DNA from 2 places in the Kitasatospora sp. NPDC023118 genome. Region 2 is predicted to be linked to the other one. Evidence: riboswitches for the same ligand, from Rfam matches in the RefSeq annotation. Region 2 holds a riboswitch; the other holds the start of a gene.

Region 1 (9,008 bases), on a different contig from region 2:
TGCGGTTGACCGTGATGCCGACCTCGTGCAGCCGGTCCTCGGCCTGCTGGCCGTCGAGCTGGCTGTTGCGCAGGTCGACCAGGACCAGGTGGACGTCGGTGCCGCCGGACAGCACGCTGGCGCCGGCCTCGGCGACGTCGTCCTGCAGCAGGCGCTCGGCGAGGATGCGGGCGCCCTCCAGGGTGCGCTGCTGGCGCTCCTTGAACTCCTCCGAGGCGGCGATCTTGAAGGCGACGGCCTTGCCCGCGATCACGTGCTCCAGCGGACCGCCCTGCTGGCCGGGGAAGACCGCGGAGTTGATCTTCTTGGCGAACTCGGCCTTGGACAGGATGACGCCGCCGCGCGGACCGCCCAGGGTCTTGTGGGTGGTGGTGGTGACCACGTCCGCGTAGGGCACCGGGTTCGGGTGCAGCCCGGCGGCCACCAGGCCGGCGAAGTGCGCCATGTCCACCATGAGCAGGGCGCCGACCTCGTCGGCGACCCGGCGGAACTCGGCGAAGTCCAGCTGGCGCGGGTAGGCGGACCAGCCGGCGATGATCAGCTTCGGCTGGTGCTCCTTGGCCAGGCGCTCGACCTCGGCCATGTCGACCTGGCCGGTCTTCTCGTCCACGTGGTACGCGACCACGTTGTAGAGCTTTCCGGAGAAGTTGATCTTCATGCCGTGGGTCAGGTGACCGCCGTGGGCCAGGTTCAGGCCCAGGATGGTGTCGCCCGGCTGGATCAGCGCGAACATCGCGGCGGCGTTGGCCTGCGCCCCGGAGTGCGGCTGGACGTTGGCGTGCTCGGCGCCGAACAGGGCCTTGATGCGGTCGATCGCGATCTGCTCGACCACGTCGACGTGCTCGCAGCCGCCGTAGTAGCGGCGGCCGGGGTAGCCCTCGGCGTACTTGTTGGTGAGCACCGAGCCCTGGGCCTCCATGACCGCCACCGGGGCGAAGTTCTCGGAGGCGATCATCTCCAGGGTGGTCTGCTGGCGGTGCAGCTCGGCGTCGACCGCGGCGGCGATCTCCGGGTCGAGGGCGTGCAGGGACTGGTTGAGAACCGTCATGGTGTGGTCTTCCCGGGAGGAGGAGAGCGGAGGGACGGTGGGGGCGGGACGGACCGCCGTGCTGCGGCCCGTCCCGGCGGGTGGCTCAGCCCTGGGCGTGGGTGAGCGCGTCGTACTCGGCGGCGCTGAGCAGCTCGTCGGTGGACTCCACCCGGACCTTGAACAGCCAGCCGCCCTCGAAGGGGGCGCTGTTGACGAGGGCGTTGTCGTCCAGGACGTCCTGGTTGACCTCGACGACCTCGCCGGTCACCGGGGAGTACAGGTCGCTGACCGACTTGGTGGACTCCAGCTCGCCGCAGGTCTCGCCGGCGGTCACCTCGTCGCCGACCTCGGGCAGCTGCACGTAGACGATGTCACCGAGCGCGTCCGCGGCGTGCTTGGTGATGCCGACCGTGGAGACACCGTCCTCGGCGGCCGTCAGCCACTCGTGCTCCTTGGTGTACTTCAGGTGCTGGGGGTTGCTCATGGCGTCATTCTCCAGGATGGGAAGCGGGTACGACGAAGCGGGCCGCCGCGCGGACGGCTTCGACGTGCGGGTATGGGAGGAACGGGGGCCCCGGCCGGACGGCCTCAGCGGGCGCGCTTGTAGAACGGCAGCGCCACGACCTGGACCGGCTCGTGCTTGCCGCGCACGTCCACCGCGACGGTGCTGCCGGGGGCGGCGTGGGCCGCGTCGACGTAGGCCATCGCGATCGGCTTGCCCAGGGTCGGGGACGGCGCGCCGGAGGTGATCCGGCCGATCGGGGCGCCCTCGGTGGAGACCACGGTGTACTCGGCGCGCGGCACCCGCTTGCCCTCGGAGACCAGGCCGACCAGCACCTTCGGGGGGTTGGTCTCGGCCGCGGCGGCGGCCTGCTCCAGGGCCTTGCGGCCGACGAAGGCGCCGTCGTTGGTGGTCTTGTCGAAGCGGACGACCCGGCCCAGGCCCGCGTCGAACGGGGTGAGGTCGGTGGACAGCTCGTGCCCGTACAGCGGCATGCCCGCCTCCAGGCGCAGGGTGTCGCGGCAGGACAGGCCGCACGGGACCAGGTCGTGGCCCTCGCCGGCGGCGGTCAGGGCCTGCCAGATCTGCTCGGCGTCGCCCGGGTGGCAGAAGATCTCGAAGCCGTCCTCACCGGTGTAGCCGGTGCGGGCCAGCAGCACGTCGCGGTCGGCCACCCGGGCCGGGAGGATCGCGTAGTACTTCAGGCCGGGCAGGTCGGCCTCGGTGGTCTTGGCCAGGATCGCGGTGGACTCCGGGCCCTGGACGGCGATCAGCGCGTAGGTGTCGCGGTCGTCGGTGACGACGGCGTCGAAGCCCTTGGCACGGGCGATCAGCTCGTCCAGGACCAGCTGGGCGTTGGAGGCGTTGGCGACGACCAGGAAGGCGTCCTCGCGCAGGCGGTAGACGATCAGGTCGTCCAGGATGCCGCCGTCCTCGGCGCAGATCATGGTGTAGCGGGCGCGCAGCACGCCGAGCGCGGAGACGAAGCCGACCAGCGCGTGGTCCAGCATCTCGCCGGCCTGCGGGCCGGTCACGGTGATCTCGCCCATGTGCGAGAGGTCGAACAGGCCGGCCTTGGTGCGGACGGCGAGGTGCTCCTCGCGCTCGCTGCCGTAGCGCAGCGGCATGTCCCAGCCGGCGAAGTCGGTCATGGTCGCGCCGAGGGCGCGGTGCAGCGCGTCGAGCGCGGTCAGGCGGAGGGACGACATGGCCAGGAACTCCTCGGTCGGGGCACTCAGGGGTGCACGCGCCGGGACCGGACCCGCTGGGGACCGACCCTGCGCGCGGGCATGCGGCGGCGTGGGTCTCCCCATCTGTCGTCGGACCTGAGAGCTTCACCGCGGCCGCCCGCAGCTGTTTCCAGCATCCAGGACAGCATGGCGGCTTGCACCGTGGGTGGGCGCGCGACAGGGCCGTGCGCCGCTTTCCAGATGTGCCTAACCCGTGCGGTAGGGGGGCCTGAGAGATTCCGGGGAGGACTTGCTCCTTCGGCGCCGGCTGTACCGCCTGAGCGGCACTCCGGGCTCTCCCGCGCGGGTTCGAGCGGCCGGTGTGGAGTTGTGGGGGCCCGCGGCGCATGCCGTCGGACGCGCACATCATGGCACGTCCCCGCGGACGAGGGGAGGGGGGACCCGGTCACACGACATGGAGGCGAACACGAGCCCTAAACTCTTCCGCGTCGGCACAGCAGTGGGCGGCCGACCGGCAGAGGGCGGTTCAGGCGCGCATGGGGTACCCGGTGGAGCAGCAGCAGGGGTGGGACGGGCCGCAGGCGGCGCCGCCCGGCGGTGCGTGGCCGGCCAACGAGCTGGAGCAGGTGCTGACCGCCGCGCTCGGCGACCCGGGCGCGACGCCGCGGGTGATCGAGGTGCTGGCCCGCAGTCAGGTGTGGATCCCGCTGCCGGCCGGGGGCGACCCGGGCGGGCAGTCGCTGGACCTGCCGACCATCGAGCTGGCCGGGGCCCCGTACGTGCCGGTGTTCTCCTCGCAGGAGGTGTTCCTGCAGCAGGCGCCGGGGATGGCCTTCGCGATCGCGCCGGCCTGGGAGTTCGCCCGCGGACTGCCGCTGGGCGTGGGCATCGCGGTCAACCCCGAGGCCGCGGTGGGCATCCCGGTGCCGCCACAGGGCGTGGCGGAGCTGCGCCGCGGGCCACGTGACGGCCACCGCTGGGAGCACACCGAGCACGCCGCGGAGGCGCCGACCGGCGGCCGGGTGGCGCTGCGCGAGCCGGTGCCGGGCGAGGACCCGGAGTACTTCCTGGCCGCCTGCCGGGCCGAACTGTCGGCCTTGCCCGGGGTGTTGACCGCGCGCCGGGCGCTGGCCAGCATCGAGGGCGAACCGACCGTGATGTTCGTGGGCGTCCAGTTGGATCCGGCCGCCCCGGCCGACCCGGGCGCGGTGAACGAGGCGCTCGGCCGGGCACTGGGAACCGCGCCGCTGCCGGGTGGCGTCCACCTCGTGCTGCTCGACCTCGCCGAGGACCCGGTGGTCGAGTGGCTGCTCACCCGGGTACTGCCTTTCTACACGCGGGTGTGAGCGGGGATCGCATCAAGGGCACGTCGCCGTGGCGGTGGCCGGTGCCGCGCCATAGGGTGCGTGCAGACGGCCGACGGGCCGGCTGGGTTGAGGAAAGAGGCGCGGCGAGGTGGGCGCATGAGTGCGGGAGCGGGAACGGGCGGTGTGCCGGGGCCCTGGGGCCAGGCTCCGGCCGGGCGCCCGGCGGCGGATCCGGGCGCGATGGAGCACGCCCTGCGCGAGGTCGCGCCGGAGCGCTACGACGCGTACGAGCGGCTGCTGCACGCGCTGGCCGACGGCCAGGTCTGGATGCTGCTCTGGCACGGTACGCCGGGCAGTCCGGACGCGCAGTACGGGAACATGGAGATCAGCGGCCACGGCTACGCGCCGGCCGTGACCTCGCCCGAGCAGCTGACGGCCTCCGGCTGGGCCCGGGCCCACGAGGTCATCTCCGGGCGGGAGATCGCCGCCTCCCTGTACCGCACCCGCTGGGGTCTGTGGCTCAACCCGCACGCTCCCGGCGGCGGGGTCGGTGTGCCCTGGGCGGACCTGCGGCGGATCGCCGCGGGCCTGGACCGGCTGCCGGCCGGTCCGTTGAAGCTGAGTGAGCCGCAGGTGAACGCCCAGCAGTTCTTCGCGCTGCTGGAGCGGCAGGCCGGTGAGGTGCGCGCGGTCCGGGCGCTGCGCCGGGCCTGGGTGCAGCCGGCGGTGGGGGAGCCGTACCTGGCGATCGGCCTGGACCTGTACGAGAGTTCGCCGCCGGCCGTGGAGGCGGTGCGGGCACTGATGCAGCGGGCGATCGCGGTGGCCCCGGAGGGGCTCGCGGTGTCCACGGTGGCGATGGCGGACGAGTACGACCCGGTGGCGCTGTGGATGCGCGCCAACGCGCGGCCGTTCTTCGATCGGGAGGCGGGCCGCCCGCCGGCCGGCCCGTACCCGACGGCGGCGCCGCCGCCGTACCCGGGGCAGTCGATGCCCGGTCAGCCGATGCCGGGTCAGCCGATGCCGGGGCAGCCGACACCGGGATGGGCCTACGGCACCCGGCCGCCCGCGCCGGGCTGGGGGCAGCAGCCCCCGCAGGCGTGGCACGGATACCCCGGCCGCTGATTGCCAAACCCCGTTTCCAGCTAAAACCTTTACCGCGAAGCCGACTTGATTCACCATCAGGTCGGCTTCGGTGTTTTCCGGACGAATTACCCCTCCGTCGGGGTCCGCACATCTTGGCATGGCTGTTACAGCCATGTGAAGAGGGATATGCCGATGACCGCGGAGGTGCATGCGTGCAGATCACAGTTGGGCATCTGTCGCCTGGCAGGGCTGGCGCAAGCCAGTTCGGATGGCAGAGAGTTCTGCGCAACGCACCGCGCGTACTGGATACCCCACAAAGGTGAGCGCGCACGCCGACCGCTCCACCACGCGACGCCCAATCCCGCGTGGCGGCAGTACCTGTGCACGAAGCACTGCCGCGAACACCTGCTCCTCCTAAGCACCTCCGCACGTCCGCAGCCGCACCGCCGAAGCCGGCGCCCGGCACCCGTGGGCCGGCCACCGTCGGCGAGGGGACCCAACTGACCATGACCGCATCCGTGACCACCACCGGGAACGAACCGGAGGCGCCAGCCACCGCGAGCCCGGCCAAGACGATCGAGGGCCGCTCCCTCGGTCGGATCGCCTGGACCCGCTTCAAGCGGGACAAGGCCGCCGTCGCCGGCGGCATCGTGGTGATCCTGCTGATCCTGCTCGCCGTGCTGTCCGGGCCGATCGAGGCCCTGTTCGGGCTCGACCCCGACAACCCGAACCCGGACCTGCTGGACGCCAACCTCGGCGGCCTGCCGCTCGGGGACTGGGGCGGCATGAGCGCGGACCACCCGCTCGGCATCGACCCCCTGCAGGGCCGTGACCTGCTCGCCCGCGTGGTCGACGGCTCCTGGGTCTCCCTGCTGGTCGCCTTCGGCGCGACCGTCCTGTCCAACACCATCGGCAGTGTGCTCGGCGTGATGGCCGGCTACTACGGCGGCTGGGTGGACACCCTGATCAGCCGGCTGATGGACGTCTTCCTGGCGTTCCCGCTGCTGCTCTTCGCCATCGCGATCTCCGCCTCGCTCCAGGGCGGCGCGTTCGGCCTGCACGGCCTCCCGCTGCACATCATGGTGCTGATCTTCGTGATCGGCTTCTTCAACTGGCCCTACATGGGCCGGATCGTGCGCGGACAGACGCTGTCGCTGCGCGAGCGGGAGTTCGTCCACGCGGCCCGCAGCCTCGGCGCCCGCGGCCCGTTCATCCTGTTCAAGGAACTGCTGCCCAACCTGGCCGGCCCGATCCTGGTCTACTCGACCCTGCTGATCCCGACCAACATCCTCTTCGAGGCCGGGCTGAGCTTCCTCGGCGTCGGCATCCAGCCCCCGCAGTCCTCCTGGGGCGGCATGCTCGCCGACGCGAAGAACTACTACCAGGTCGACCCCCAGTACATGGTGGTCCCCGGTCTGGCGATCTTCATCACCGTGCTCGCGTTCAACCTGCTCGGCGACGGGCTGCGTGACGCCCTCGATCCCAAGAGCAACTGACATCACGTCAGAACACTCCCTCCTCCACATCCTCAAGGGGTTGATCTCACCCATGCGTAGGTCCCGTACCGTCGCGCTGACCGCCGCGGCCGCCGCCGCGGTCCTGGTCGTCACCGGCTGTTCGTCCAGCTCCAAGAGCGGCGACAGCGGCTCCTCGTCCTCGGCCGGCTCCAACGACGCGAGCGGCGGCGGCGCCGACGCGGCAACCAAGCAGATCGTCAACGCCTCGGACAAGAAGGGCGGGACGGTCACCTACGAGATGAAGGGCACCCCGGACTCCCTCGACCCGGGCAACACCTACTACGCGTACATCTACAACTTCTCGCGCCTGTACGCCCGCCCGCTGACCACCTTCAACCCGGCCGCGGGCGCGGACGGCAACAAGCTGGTCCCGGACCTCGCCGAGTCGATGGGCCAGCCCAGCGCGGACGGCCTGACCTGGACGTACAAGCTGCGCGCCGGCCTGAAGTACGACGACGGCACCCCGATCACCTCCAAGGACGTCAAGTACGCCGTGGAGCGCTCGAACTACGCGCCCGAGGTGAACTCCAACGGCCCGACGTACTTCCACGACCTGCTGGTCGACAACCCGACGCCGTACCAGGGTCCGTACAAGGACAAGACCGGCGACCTGAAGTCGATCGAGACGCCGGACGACACCACGATCGTCTTCCACCTCCAGCACCCCTTCGCCGACTTCGACTACCTGGTCAGCGCCCCGCAGACCGCGCCGGTCCCGCAGGCCAAGGACACCGGTGCCGACTACGTGAAGCACATCGTGTCCTCGGGCACCTACAAGTTCGAGTCCTACGAGGACGGCAAGCAGGCCGTCCTGGTGCCGAACACCAACTGGGACAAGAGCACCGACCCGATCCGGAAGCAGCTGCCGGACAAGATCGTGCTCAAGATGAACATCGACCAGGCCACCATCGACAAGGACCTGCTGGCCGGCAACGCCCAGGTCGACCTGGTGGGCGGCGGCGTCGACCCGCAGACCCAGGCGCAGATCCTGCGCGACCCGAAGCTCAAGGCCAAGACCGACAACGCCTACGGCGGCCGCCTGGTCTACATGGCGATCAACACCAAGGTCGCGCCGTTCGACAACATCGACTGCCGCAAGGCCGTCCAGTACGCGATCGACAAGGTCTCGGTGCAGACCGCGCTCGGCGGCCCGATCCGCGGCCAGGTGGCCAACACCGTGCTCCCGCCGGACATCCCGGGCCACCAGGACTTCAACCTGTACGAGACCAAGGACAACAAGGGTGACGAGGCCAAGGCCAAGGACTCCCTGAAGGCCTGCGGCAAGGACGGCGGCTTCAGCACCGTCCTGTCCGCCCGCACCGAGCGCGCCACCGAGGTCGCCGCGGCCACCGCCATCCAGGCGCAGCTGAAGAAGATCGGCATCAACGTCGAGATCCAGCAGTACCCGCAGGGCAAGTACCTGACCGACTCGGCCGGTGCGCCGCAGTTCACCCAGGACCACAACATCGGTCTGATGATGATGCAGTGGGGCGCCGACTGGCCGACCGGCTACGGCTTCCTGCAGCAGATCGTCGACGGCCGCGCGATCAAGCCCTCCGGCAACAGCAACCTCGCCCAGCTGAACGACCCCGCCGTCAACAAGATGATCGACGACGCCGCGGTCAACCCCGACCGGGCGGCCCGCGAGAAGATCTACGGCGACATCGACAAGAAGGTCATGGAGTCCGCGGCCTACGTCCCGCTGACCGACTTCAAGGTCTTCCTGTACCGCTCGGACAGCGCCACCAACGTGGCCTCCACCTCGGCCTTCTCGGGTGAGTACGACGACCTGAACATCGGCACCACCAAGTAAGAGCCTGGCTCCGCATCCCTGAAGGCAGGTGAAGGCAGCGGCGCCCGCCGCCGTCCGGAAGACCCCGGACGGCGGCGGGCCGCCGGAGCCGCCCAACTGTGTTTGCCTACATCATCCGCAGGATCTTCGCGGCCGCGGTGCTGCTGCTGGTCGTCAGCGCCGTCACCTTCGCGATCTTCTTCCTGCTTCCGCGCCTGGCCGGCGAGACCACCGACCAGCTGGCCGCGCAGTACATCGGGAAGGACCCGGGGCCCACGGCGATCGCCGCGGTCAAGCAGAACCTCGGCCTCGACCAACCCCTGTACACCCAGTACTGGCACTTCCTGAAGGCGCTGGTCGCAGGCGCCGATTACAAGTTCGGGCCGGAACCGGCCACCTGCCACGTGCCCTGCTTCGGCTACTCCTTCAAGAGCCACCTCGAGGTCTGGCCGCTGATGACCAGCCGGATCCCGGTCACCATCTCGCTCGCCATCGGCGCGTCGGTGCTCTGGCTGCTCTCCGGCATCACCACCGGCGTGATCTCGGCCCTCAAGCCGCGGTCGATCTTCGACCGGCTCTCCATG
Region 2 (9,008 bases):
CACGGGGAGGATCGCAGAGCGAAGCGAGGGTACGCGTATGTGCCAGCACCGTCCTGAGTGCCCGTCGGCCGAGTCCGAGGACCGCGAGGCGGCCGTGCCGGTGGCCTGCCACCCGGAGCAGGGTTGGAGCCTGCTCTGCAACGGCGTCGTGTTGTTCGAGGACACCGGAGAGCTGCTGCCCGACGGCCGGGTGATCGCCCCGCGCCGTCCTGTCGCCCACGCGGCCTGAGACACCACGGGCTGGGACAGCAGGGACCGAGGGCGGGCGACCCGACCCGTACGGCCGGAACCGTACGGCCCGAGGCCGCCCGGCGGGGCAGCCGCCGACCCGACCGTGAAAGACGACCCGACCGGGAACGACAAAGGGCAGGGCCCCAGCAGAAACGTTCTGCCGGGGCCCTGCCTCGTGTCCGCCCGCTGAGGATCAGACGCCGTACTCGTCCAGCGGCGGGCAGGAGCAGACCAGGTTGCGGTCGCCGTACGCACCGTCGATCCGGCTCACCGGCGGCCAGTACTTGTCCGCCGGGTTCACGCCCGCCGGGAAGACCGCCTCCTGCCGCGAGTAGCCGTGCGCCCAGTCGCCGGCCAGGGTGGCCGCGGTGTGCGGGGCGTTGCGCAGCGGGTTGTCCTCGGCCGCCCACTCACCCGAGCCGACCTTGTCGATCTCGGCCCGGATCTCGATCATCGCGTCGCAGAACCGGTCGATCTCGTGCAGGTCCTCGGACTCGGTCGGCTCGATCATCAGCGTGCCGGCCACCGGGAAGGACATCGTCGGCGCGTGGAAGCCGTAGTCGATCAGGCGCTTGGCGATGTCGTCCACCGTCACGCCCGTCTCCTTGGTGAGCGGGCGCAGGTCGATGATGCACTCGTGCGCGACCAGCCCGCCCGGGCCGGTGTAGAGCACCGGGAAGTGCGGCGCCAGCCGCTTGGCGATGTAGTTGGCGTTCAGCACCGCGACCTGGGTCGCGTGCTTCAGGCCCTCGCCGCCCATCAGCCGGACGTACGCCCAGGAGATCGGCAGGATCGCCGCCGAACCCCACGGCGCGGCCGAGATCGGGCCGACACCGGTGGCCGGCCCTGCCTCCTCCTGCAGCGGGTGGTTGGGCAGGTACGGCGCCAGGTGGGCGCGCACCGCGACCGGGCCGACCCCCGGGCCGCCACCGCCGTGCGGGATGCAGAAGGTCTTGTGCAGGTTCAGGTGCGAGACGTCCGCGCCGAACTTGCCCGGCTTGGCCAGGCCGACCAGGGCGTTCAGGTTGGCGCCGTCCACGTACACCTGGCCGCCGGCCTCGTGCACCAGGGCGCAGATGTCGGTGATCTGGGTCTCGTACACGCCGTGGGTCGACGGGTAGGTGACCATCAGCACGGCGAGGTTGTCGCGGTGCTGCTCGATCTTGGCCTTCAGGTCCTCGACGTCCACGTCGCCGTCGACCAGGGTCTTCACCACGACCACGCGCATGCCGGCCATCACCGCGGAGGCGGCGTTGGTGCCGTGCGCCGAGGACGGGATCAGGCAGACGTCGCGCTGGGTGTCGCCGTTGGCGTGGTGGTAGGCGCGGACGGCCAGCAGGCCGGCCAGCTCGCCCTGGGAGCCGGCGTTCGGCTGGATCGACACGGCGTCGTAGCCGGTGACCTCGACCAGCTGCTGCTCCAGCTGGCGGATCAGGGTCAGGAAGCCCTCGGCCTGATCGATCGGCGCGAAGGGGTGCAGCTGGCCGAACTCCGGCCAGGTCACCGCCTCCATCTCGGTGGTCGCGTTGAGCTTCATGGTGCAGGAGCCCAGCGGGATCATGCCGCGGTCCAGCGCGTAGTCCCGGTCCGACAGGCGGCGCAGGTAGCGCAGCATGGCGGTCTCCGAGCGGTGGCTGTGGAAGACCGGGTGGGTCAGGTACTCGTCCTCGCGCAGCAGCGCGGCGGGCAGCGTCTCGGCGGCCTCGGCCACCTCGACGGCGGGGACGCCGAACGCGGCCCAGACGCCGGCCAGGTGCTCACGGGTGGTGGTCTCGTCGGTGGAGATCGAGATCCGGTCCGCGCCGTCCTGGTGGACGTTGATGCCGTGGGTGCGGGCGGCGGCGGCGATCTCGGCGGCACGGCCCGGGACGACGGCGGTGACGGTGTCGAAGAACTCGCCGTGGAGCAGCTCCACGCCGCCGGCCCGCAGGCCCTCGGCGAGGGCGGCGGCGTAGCGGTGGGTGCGGCGGGCGATGTCGGCCAGGCCGTCCGGACCGTGGTAGACCGCGTACATCGAGGCCATCACGGCGAGCAGCACCTGGGCGGTGCAGATGTTGCTGGTGGCCTTCTCGCGGCGGATGTGCTGCTCGCGGGTCTGCAGCGCCAGGCGGTAGGCGCGGTTGCCGTCGACGTCGACGGACACGCCGACCAGGCGGCCGGGCAGCGAGCGGGCGTACTCGGCGCGCACCGACAGGTAACCGGCGTGCGGACCGCCGAAGCCCATCGGCACGCCGAAGCGCTGCGAGGTGCCGCAGGCGATGTCGGCGCCCAGCGAGCCCGGGGACTTGAGCAGGGTCAGCGCCAGCAGGTCGGCGGCAACGGCGACGATCGCGCCCAGCCCGTGCGCCTGCTCGATCACCGGGGCGAGGTCGCGGACCACACCGGTGGCGCCCGGGTACTGCAGCAGCACGCCGAAGACGCCGCGCTCGGCGATCTCGGCCGGGATGCCCTCGGACAGGTCGGCGACGACGACCTCCACACCGGTCGGCACGGCACGGGTGTTGATCACCGCGATGGTCTGCGGCAGGGTCTCGGCGTCGACCAGGAAGACACCGCCCTTGACCTTGGTGACGCGGCGGGCCAGCGCCATCGCCTCGGCGGCCGCGGTGCCCTCGTCCAGCAGCGAGGAGCCGGAGGTGGGCAGACCGGTCAGGTCGGAGACCAGGGTCTGGAAGTTGAGCAGCGCCTCCAGGCGGCCCTGCGAGATCTCCGGCTGGTACGGGGTGTACGCGGTGTACCAGGCCGGGTTCTCCATGACGTTGCGCAGGATCACCGGCGGGGTGAAGGTGCCGTAGTAGCCCAGGCCGATCATCGGCTGGAGCACCTTGTTGCGGCTCGCCAGCTCACGAAGCTCGGCGAGGACCTGCGCCTCGCTGCGACCGGCGGGCAGGGCCAGGGCGGTGATGGAGCGGATCGCCTCGGGAACGGCGGTGCTTGCGAGCTCGTCCAGCGAGCCGTAGCCGACGGACGCCAGCATCTTCTCCTGGGCGGCGGCATCGGGGCCGATGTGGCGGTTCTCGAAGGGGCTGGCCAGCTCAAGCTCGGTGAGGGTCGAGGCGCCGGTGGGGCGTCCCGCGTTCGGCTGGGCGTTCATGGTGGTCGAGGCCTCCTGGTCACGGACCGGCGGGGGCACGCACGCCGACCGGTCGTTCCGCTGCGGACAGCGGATCGCCTGGGCGGACGAACCCGGAAGGCCTCCCCCTCTGTCATCGGGACCTGAGAGCTTCGCCCGCACGGAGCGCCGTCGGCGCTCCGTCGGCTTGCACCGTCGGTGAGGGTGGTGATCGCCGGCTCCCGCGCCGACGCTCCTGCCCTGCTTTCCAGAGTGACCTATCCCGCACGGTACGGATGCCTGAGAGATTCCGGGGAGGAGTTGCTCCTTCGGCGCCCCGACCAGCGGTTTTCGCCGTCGGGGACTCTCCCGAGCGGGCTCGGCGGTCGCCGCCCAGGGTACCAGCGGGAGGCCTTCCGATCACGGGTGCGTCAGGTCACTCGAGGTCTACGCGCGTCCCCCGGACGGCCTAGCGCCGAGCCCGTCCGGCGCACCCCGGTCGCGTCGGTCCGATTCATGCCTTTTGGTGTGAAGTGACGGCCGGGACGGGTGCTCCGACGGCCGTACCTGCGGGAGTTCCGCAGCCGCAGCGCAGCTGGAGGAAAGAGTGCAGACCGACTTCGACCCCAGAGACCTCATCGGCCACAAGGCGGTCGACCGCAACGGAGACAAGATCGGCACGGTCGACGAGGTGTACCTGGACGACGCCACCGGCCAGCCAGAGTGGGCCGCCGTCCGGACCGGCATCTTCGGCCGGGACGCCTTCGTCCCGCTCACCACGAGCGAGTTCTCCGGCGAAGAGCTCCGGGTGCCCTACGACAAGTCGCTGGTCAAGGAGTCCCCGGACTTCGGCGTGGGCCAGCACCTGTCGCCGGCCCAGGAACTCCAGCTCTACCGCTACTACGGCCTCGACACCGAGGTGGACGGCCACACCGCCACCGAGGAGCCCGGCCGGACCGTCCAGCCCGACCGCGACTTCGGCACCGCTCCGGCCACCGCGGCCACCACGACCGCCAAACCGCTCGACTCCCACGCCACCGAGCCCGGCCCGACCAACACCGCCACCACCGTCACCGCCCCCAGTACCGCCGGCACCGACACCGCCGCGGAGGCCACCATGCGGACCCTCGCCACCCCCGCTCCCGCCACCACAGCGACCGCCCCCGCCGTCGAGCCGAAGCCGAAGCCGAAGCCCGCCCCAGCCGCGACCACCCCGACGCCCACCAGCTCCGCCACCACCTCAACCCCGAGCACGCCAGCCGCGACCACCCCGACGCCCACCAGCTCCGCCACCACCTCAACCCCGAGCACGCCAGCCGCGACCACCCCGACGCCCACCAGCTCCGCCGCGACCTCGGCCCCGAGTGCCCCGGTCGAGATCACCTGCCACGAGGAGCGGCTGGACATCACCACCGAGTGGCACGTCCTGGGCGCCGCGAAGCTGCGCAAGTACGTGACCAGCGAGCAGGTCGAGCGCCGCGTCCCGCTGGTCCGCGAGCGGGTCCGGGTGGAGCGCATCCCGGTCAGCGACGCCGAACGCTCCACCCTCACCGCCAAGGAGATCGCCGAGGCGGTCGAGGAGGTCACCCTCCGCGAGGAACACCCCATCGTCCGCAAGTACCTCGCCCCGATCGAGCGGGTCCGCCTGATCGTCGAGCGCTACACCACGGAGAAGGTGGTCCAGGAGGAACTCCGCCGCGAGCACGTCGAAGTCCACGACAACACCACCGCCGCCCCCGACCCGACCACCCCCGTGACCAACGGCGTCCGCCCCGACTCCCTGCGCCCCCTCACCTGACCCGACCCACCCCCAGGGCCCCGGACCCCGTCCGGGGCCCTCGCCATGCCCCCACCCGCCCCAACTCTCCGCAAACACCGCCCTCCTGCCCTCAGCCCCAAGCCCTGCCGCAGGCGACACCCCGTCGCCTTTGCCAAAGCTTAACCGCTCGATATTTGACACTCTGAAGTATCTCCCTGCATGATTACTTCAGTTCATTCACTATGTACGGGAGGAAGCAACCGTGAGTGAGGCACCCCAGCCCACCACCGCGGCCGAGAAGCAGAGCAACGCCCGGGTCCTGCCGGCCCTCATCCTGGCGATGCTGTCGTTCAGCGTGGTGCAGACCGCGGTCGTCCCGATCCTGCCGTCGCTGGCCAAGGAACTGGACGTCTCCGGGTCCAACATCACCTGGCTGATGACTGCCAACCTGCTCTCCGCAGCCGTGCTGACTCCCCTGCTGGGCCGCTTCGGCGACCTCCGGGGCCGTAAGCCCATGCTGCTGATCTCGCTGGCCGGCCTGGTCGCCGGATCGGCGCTGGCGGTCAGCACCCACTCCTTCACCTGGCTGATCGTCGCCCGCGTCCTGCAGGGCGCCGGCGGTGGCGTGATGCCGCTGGCGATCAGCATCGTCCGCGACGAGCTGCCCAAGCAGAAGGTGACCGGCGGCGTCGCCGCCATCAGCGCCTCGATGGGCGTCGGCTCCGGCCTCGGCCTGGTGGCGACCGGCCTCCTGCTGGAGCACTGGAACTACAAGTCGATCTTCTGGATGGGCCTGGCCTTCGGCCTGCTCGCGGTGGCCCTGGTCGCCTTCCGCGTCCCGTCCGACCCGGTGACCGACAAGGACGGCGGCGCCGACCCGCTCGGCGCCCTCACCCTGGCCGGCTGGCTCTCCGCCCTGCTGGTCGCGGTCAGCCAGGGCAACCACTGGGGCTGGACCTCCACCAAGACCCTCGGCCTGTTCGCCGTCGCCGCCGTGGTCGCCCTGATCTGGGGGATCATCGAGACCAAGGTCCCGCACCCGCTGGTGGACCTGAAGATGATGTCCCGCCCGGCCGTGGCCTTCACCAACCTGGCCGGCCTGCTCATCGGCTTCGGCATGTACGGCTCGTTCATGGTCATCAGCAACTTCGCCCAGACGCCGGAGAAGCTGGCCCACTACGGCTTCACCGCGACCGTCCTGCACGCCGGTGTGATGCTGCTGCCGTCCGCGATCGGCTCGATGGTGGCCGCCCCTGTCGGCGCCCTGCTGATCGCCCGCCGCGGTCCCCGTCTGCCGCTGGTCCTCGGTGGTGTCCTCGGCGCCGTCGCGATGGCCTACCTGGCCCTGCGGCACAGCCACGAGGGCGACATCTACACCGCCTCGGCGATCTTCGGCCTCGGCATCGGCCTCGCCTTCGCCGCGATGCCGGCCTTCATCAACGGCGCCGTCCCGGTCGAGCAGAGCGGAATCGCCAACGGCATGAACTCCGTGCTGCGCACCGTCGGTGGCGCGATCGGCACCGCCGTGATGACCGCCATCCTGACCGGCGACACCATGAAGCTCCCGATCAAGATCCCGGTGCTGCTGCCCACCCTGGACGCCTACAAGCACGCGTTCTGGACCACGGCCGTCGTCTGCATCATCGCCGGTGCCGTCCCCTTCCTGATCCGCACCGTCAAGCCGGCCGCCACCGCCCTGGGCGGCTCGGCCCCGCAGGACTCCAGCGCCGAGCTGGTCAAGACCGACGCCTGACCAGGCGTCCGGCCCGCGCGCTCAGGGACAGGGCGCGCGGGCCCGGCCTCCGTACGTCGCGAGGGCATCACGACGGTGCGGAGTCCGGCACGGTATGCGGCCCCATCCGGTACTCCTACCGGGTGGGGCCGTTCCGCGTCCCGAGCCCCTCAGCCGTCCGGCCCCTCGCCGTCCTCCGCTCCCGCCACCCGCCGCAACGGCAACGGCCTGGCCGGATCCAGCGCCGGGTCGTCGACCGCGAAGGTCCGCACCCGTCCCGGTTCGCTCCACGGTGTCTCGAACCGCACGGTGACCCGCCCGACGCCGCTGCCCTGCACCCACCCCGGCCCGAACTCGGCGTGGTGGACGTCCTGTCCGGGCATCCAGCGCCGCACCACGACCTCCTCCGGCTCCTCCTCGGCCTCCGCCGCCCGGGCCGCCTCGGTGTGCTCGGCCGCCTCCTCGCGCAGCGCCTGCGCGAACAGGTCCTCCTGGGTGTAGTCGGCCAGTTGGGCCACGCCCACGCCGAGCAGCCGGACCCCGCCGGTGATGTCCACCTGCTCGGCCAGCCGCCGCGCCGTCGCGGTGATCACCGCCTCGTCGTCCGTGGGCCCGCCGAGGGTTTCCGAGCGGGTCAGCGTCGAGAAGTCGAACCGCCGGACCTTGAGCACCACCGTCCGCCCCGAGCGCCCGGCCGCCCGCAGCCGCCGCACGCACCGGGCGGCCAGCGCCTCCACCTCGCGCAGCACCCGGTCCCGGTCGGCCAGGTCCACCTCGTAGGTGTCCTCCACCGAGACCGATTTGGCGTCCTGGTCGGCCACCACCGGTCGCTCGTCCAGCCCTATCGACATGTGGTGGATCCCGGCGCCGTGCGCCCGCCCGAGCAGCGCGACCAGCTCCGCCTCCCCCGCCTCCGCGAGGTCCGCCACCGTGGTCAGCCCGGCCCGCCGCAGCACCTGCTCGGTGGCCGGCCCGATGCCGGGCAGCGCCCGCACCGGCATCGGCCCGAGCACGGCCCGCTCCTGCCCGGGCTCGATCAGCACCAGCCCGTCCGGTTTGGCCTGCTCGGAGGCGATCTTCGCCATCAGCTTGGAGCCCGCCGCCCCGACCGAGCCGGTCAGCCCGGTGAGCCGCTGGATGTCCGCCCGCAGGTCCTCCGCCAGGGCGAGCACCAACCGCTCACCGGTGTCGTGGTCCGCCGACGCCAGCACCGGGCCGTACGCACCGGCCTCCAGGTCGACGAAGGCCTCGTCCAGGCTCAGCGGCTGCACCAGTGGTGACAGCTCCCGCAGCAGACCCATCACGATCTCGCTGTTCTGCCGGTACGCCTCGAAGCGTCCGGACAGGAAAGCCGCGTTGGGGCACAGCCGCCGCGCCTGGGCCATCGGCATCGCCGAGTGCACCCCGAACTTGCGCGCCTCGTACGAGGCCGTGGAGACCACCCCGCGCCCGCCGAGCCCGCCGACGATCACCGGTTTGCCGCGCAGGCTCGGCTTGGCCGCCTGCTCCACCGCCGCGAAGAAGGCGTCCATGTCGAGGTGGATGATGCTCGGCAGAGATCGCACCCGCAGATCATCGCGCACGGGTCCGACAGTGCGTACGAACCCGGCCGACGCCCCGCGACCGGCGGCCGACGCCCCACGGCCGACGCCCGGCGACCCCGGGCCGGTGGCCGGGGCCGTCGGCTACTCCTTCGCCTCCTGCGCCAGCGCCTTCGGGATGCCGTCCTCCTTGGGCCCGAGCAGCGCCGGGTCCGGCCGCAGCCAGGCGTTCACCGCCGCCTTGCCCGCCCCCGCGATCTCCCGCAGCCCGCCGTACAGCCAGGTGGAGTCGTGCAGCTCCGGCACCCCGACCGCGTACGACTGGATGCCCGCCGCCTCGCACAGCGCCAGCGCCCGCCGGACGTGGAAGTCCTGGCTGACCAGCACCGCGCGGTCCACCCCGAAGATCCGGTGCGCCCGGGTGCAGGAGTCCCAGGTGTTGAAACCGGCGTAGTCGCGGACCACCCGGTCCTGCGGCACCCCGTGCTCGGTCAGGTACCGGTACATCGCGTCCGGCTCGTCGTACGAGACCCGCCCGTTGTCCCCGGTCACCAGGATGGCCTGCACCCTCCCCTCCCGGTACAGATCCAGCGCCGCCGTCAGCCGGTGCTCCAGGTACGGCGAGGGCTTGCCCTGGTCCAGGCCCGCGCCGAAGACCACCGCCACCGGCGCGGACGGCGCGCTCTCGACCGT

What was found. A riboswitch is a leader RNA that binds a small molecule or an ion and turns the genes downstream of it on or off. The one in region 2 is predicted to bind glycine.
Region 1: linked by a shared signal. The riboswitch ahead of gcvT (glycine cleavage system aminomethyltransferase GcvT) and the one ahead of gcvP (aminomethyl-transferring glycine dehydrogenase) in region 2 are both predicted to bind glycine.

What each region holds. Positions count from the first base shown of each region.
Region 1 is NZ_JBVHHW010000004.1:150,787-159,794, reverse strand. It holds gene glyA (serine hydroxymethyltransferase) at 1-1,048, opposite strand, end outside; gene gcvH (glycine cleavage system protein GcvH) at 1,134-1,514, opposite strand; gene gcvT (glycine cleavage system aminomethyltransferase GcvT) at 1,619-2,740, opposite strand; glycine riboswitch at 2,969-3,073, opposite strand; gene ACZ3UD_RS07015 (enhanced serine sensitivity protein SseB) at 3,259-4,068, shown strand; gene ACZ3UD_RS07010 (enhanced serine sensitivity protein SseB C-terminal domain-containing protein) at 4,186-5,154, shown strand; gene ACZ3UD_RS07005 (ABC transporter permease) at 5,622-6,611, shown strand; gene ACZ3UD_RS07000 (ABC transporter substrate-binding protein) at 6,664-8,445, shown strand; gene ACZ3UD_RS06995 (ABC transporter permease) at 8,544-9,008, shown strand, end outside.
Region 2 is NZ_JBVHHW010000008.1:10,071-19,078, reverse strand. It holds gene ACZ3UD_RS12210 (DUF5999 family protein) at 38-229, shown strand; gene gcvP (aminomethyl-transferring glycine dehydrogenase) at 425-3,325, opposite strand; glycine riboswitch at 3,428-3,560, opposite strand; glycine riboswitch at 3,562-3,665, opposite strand; partial or broken gene ACZ3UD_RS12200 (PRC-barrel domain-containing protein) at 3,891-4,265, shown strand; gene ACZ3UD_RS12195 (YsnF/AvaK domain-containing protein) at 4,401-5,081, shown strand; gene ACZ3UD_RS12190 (MFS transporter) at 5,305-6,795, shown strand; gene ACZ3UD_RS12185 (DNA polymerase IV) at 6,945-8,339, opposite strand; gene ACZ3UD_RS12180 (SanA/YdcF family protein) at 8,460-9,008, opposite strand, start outside.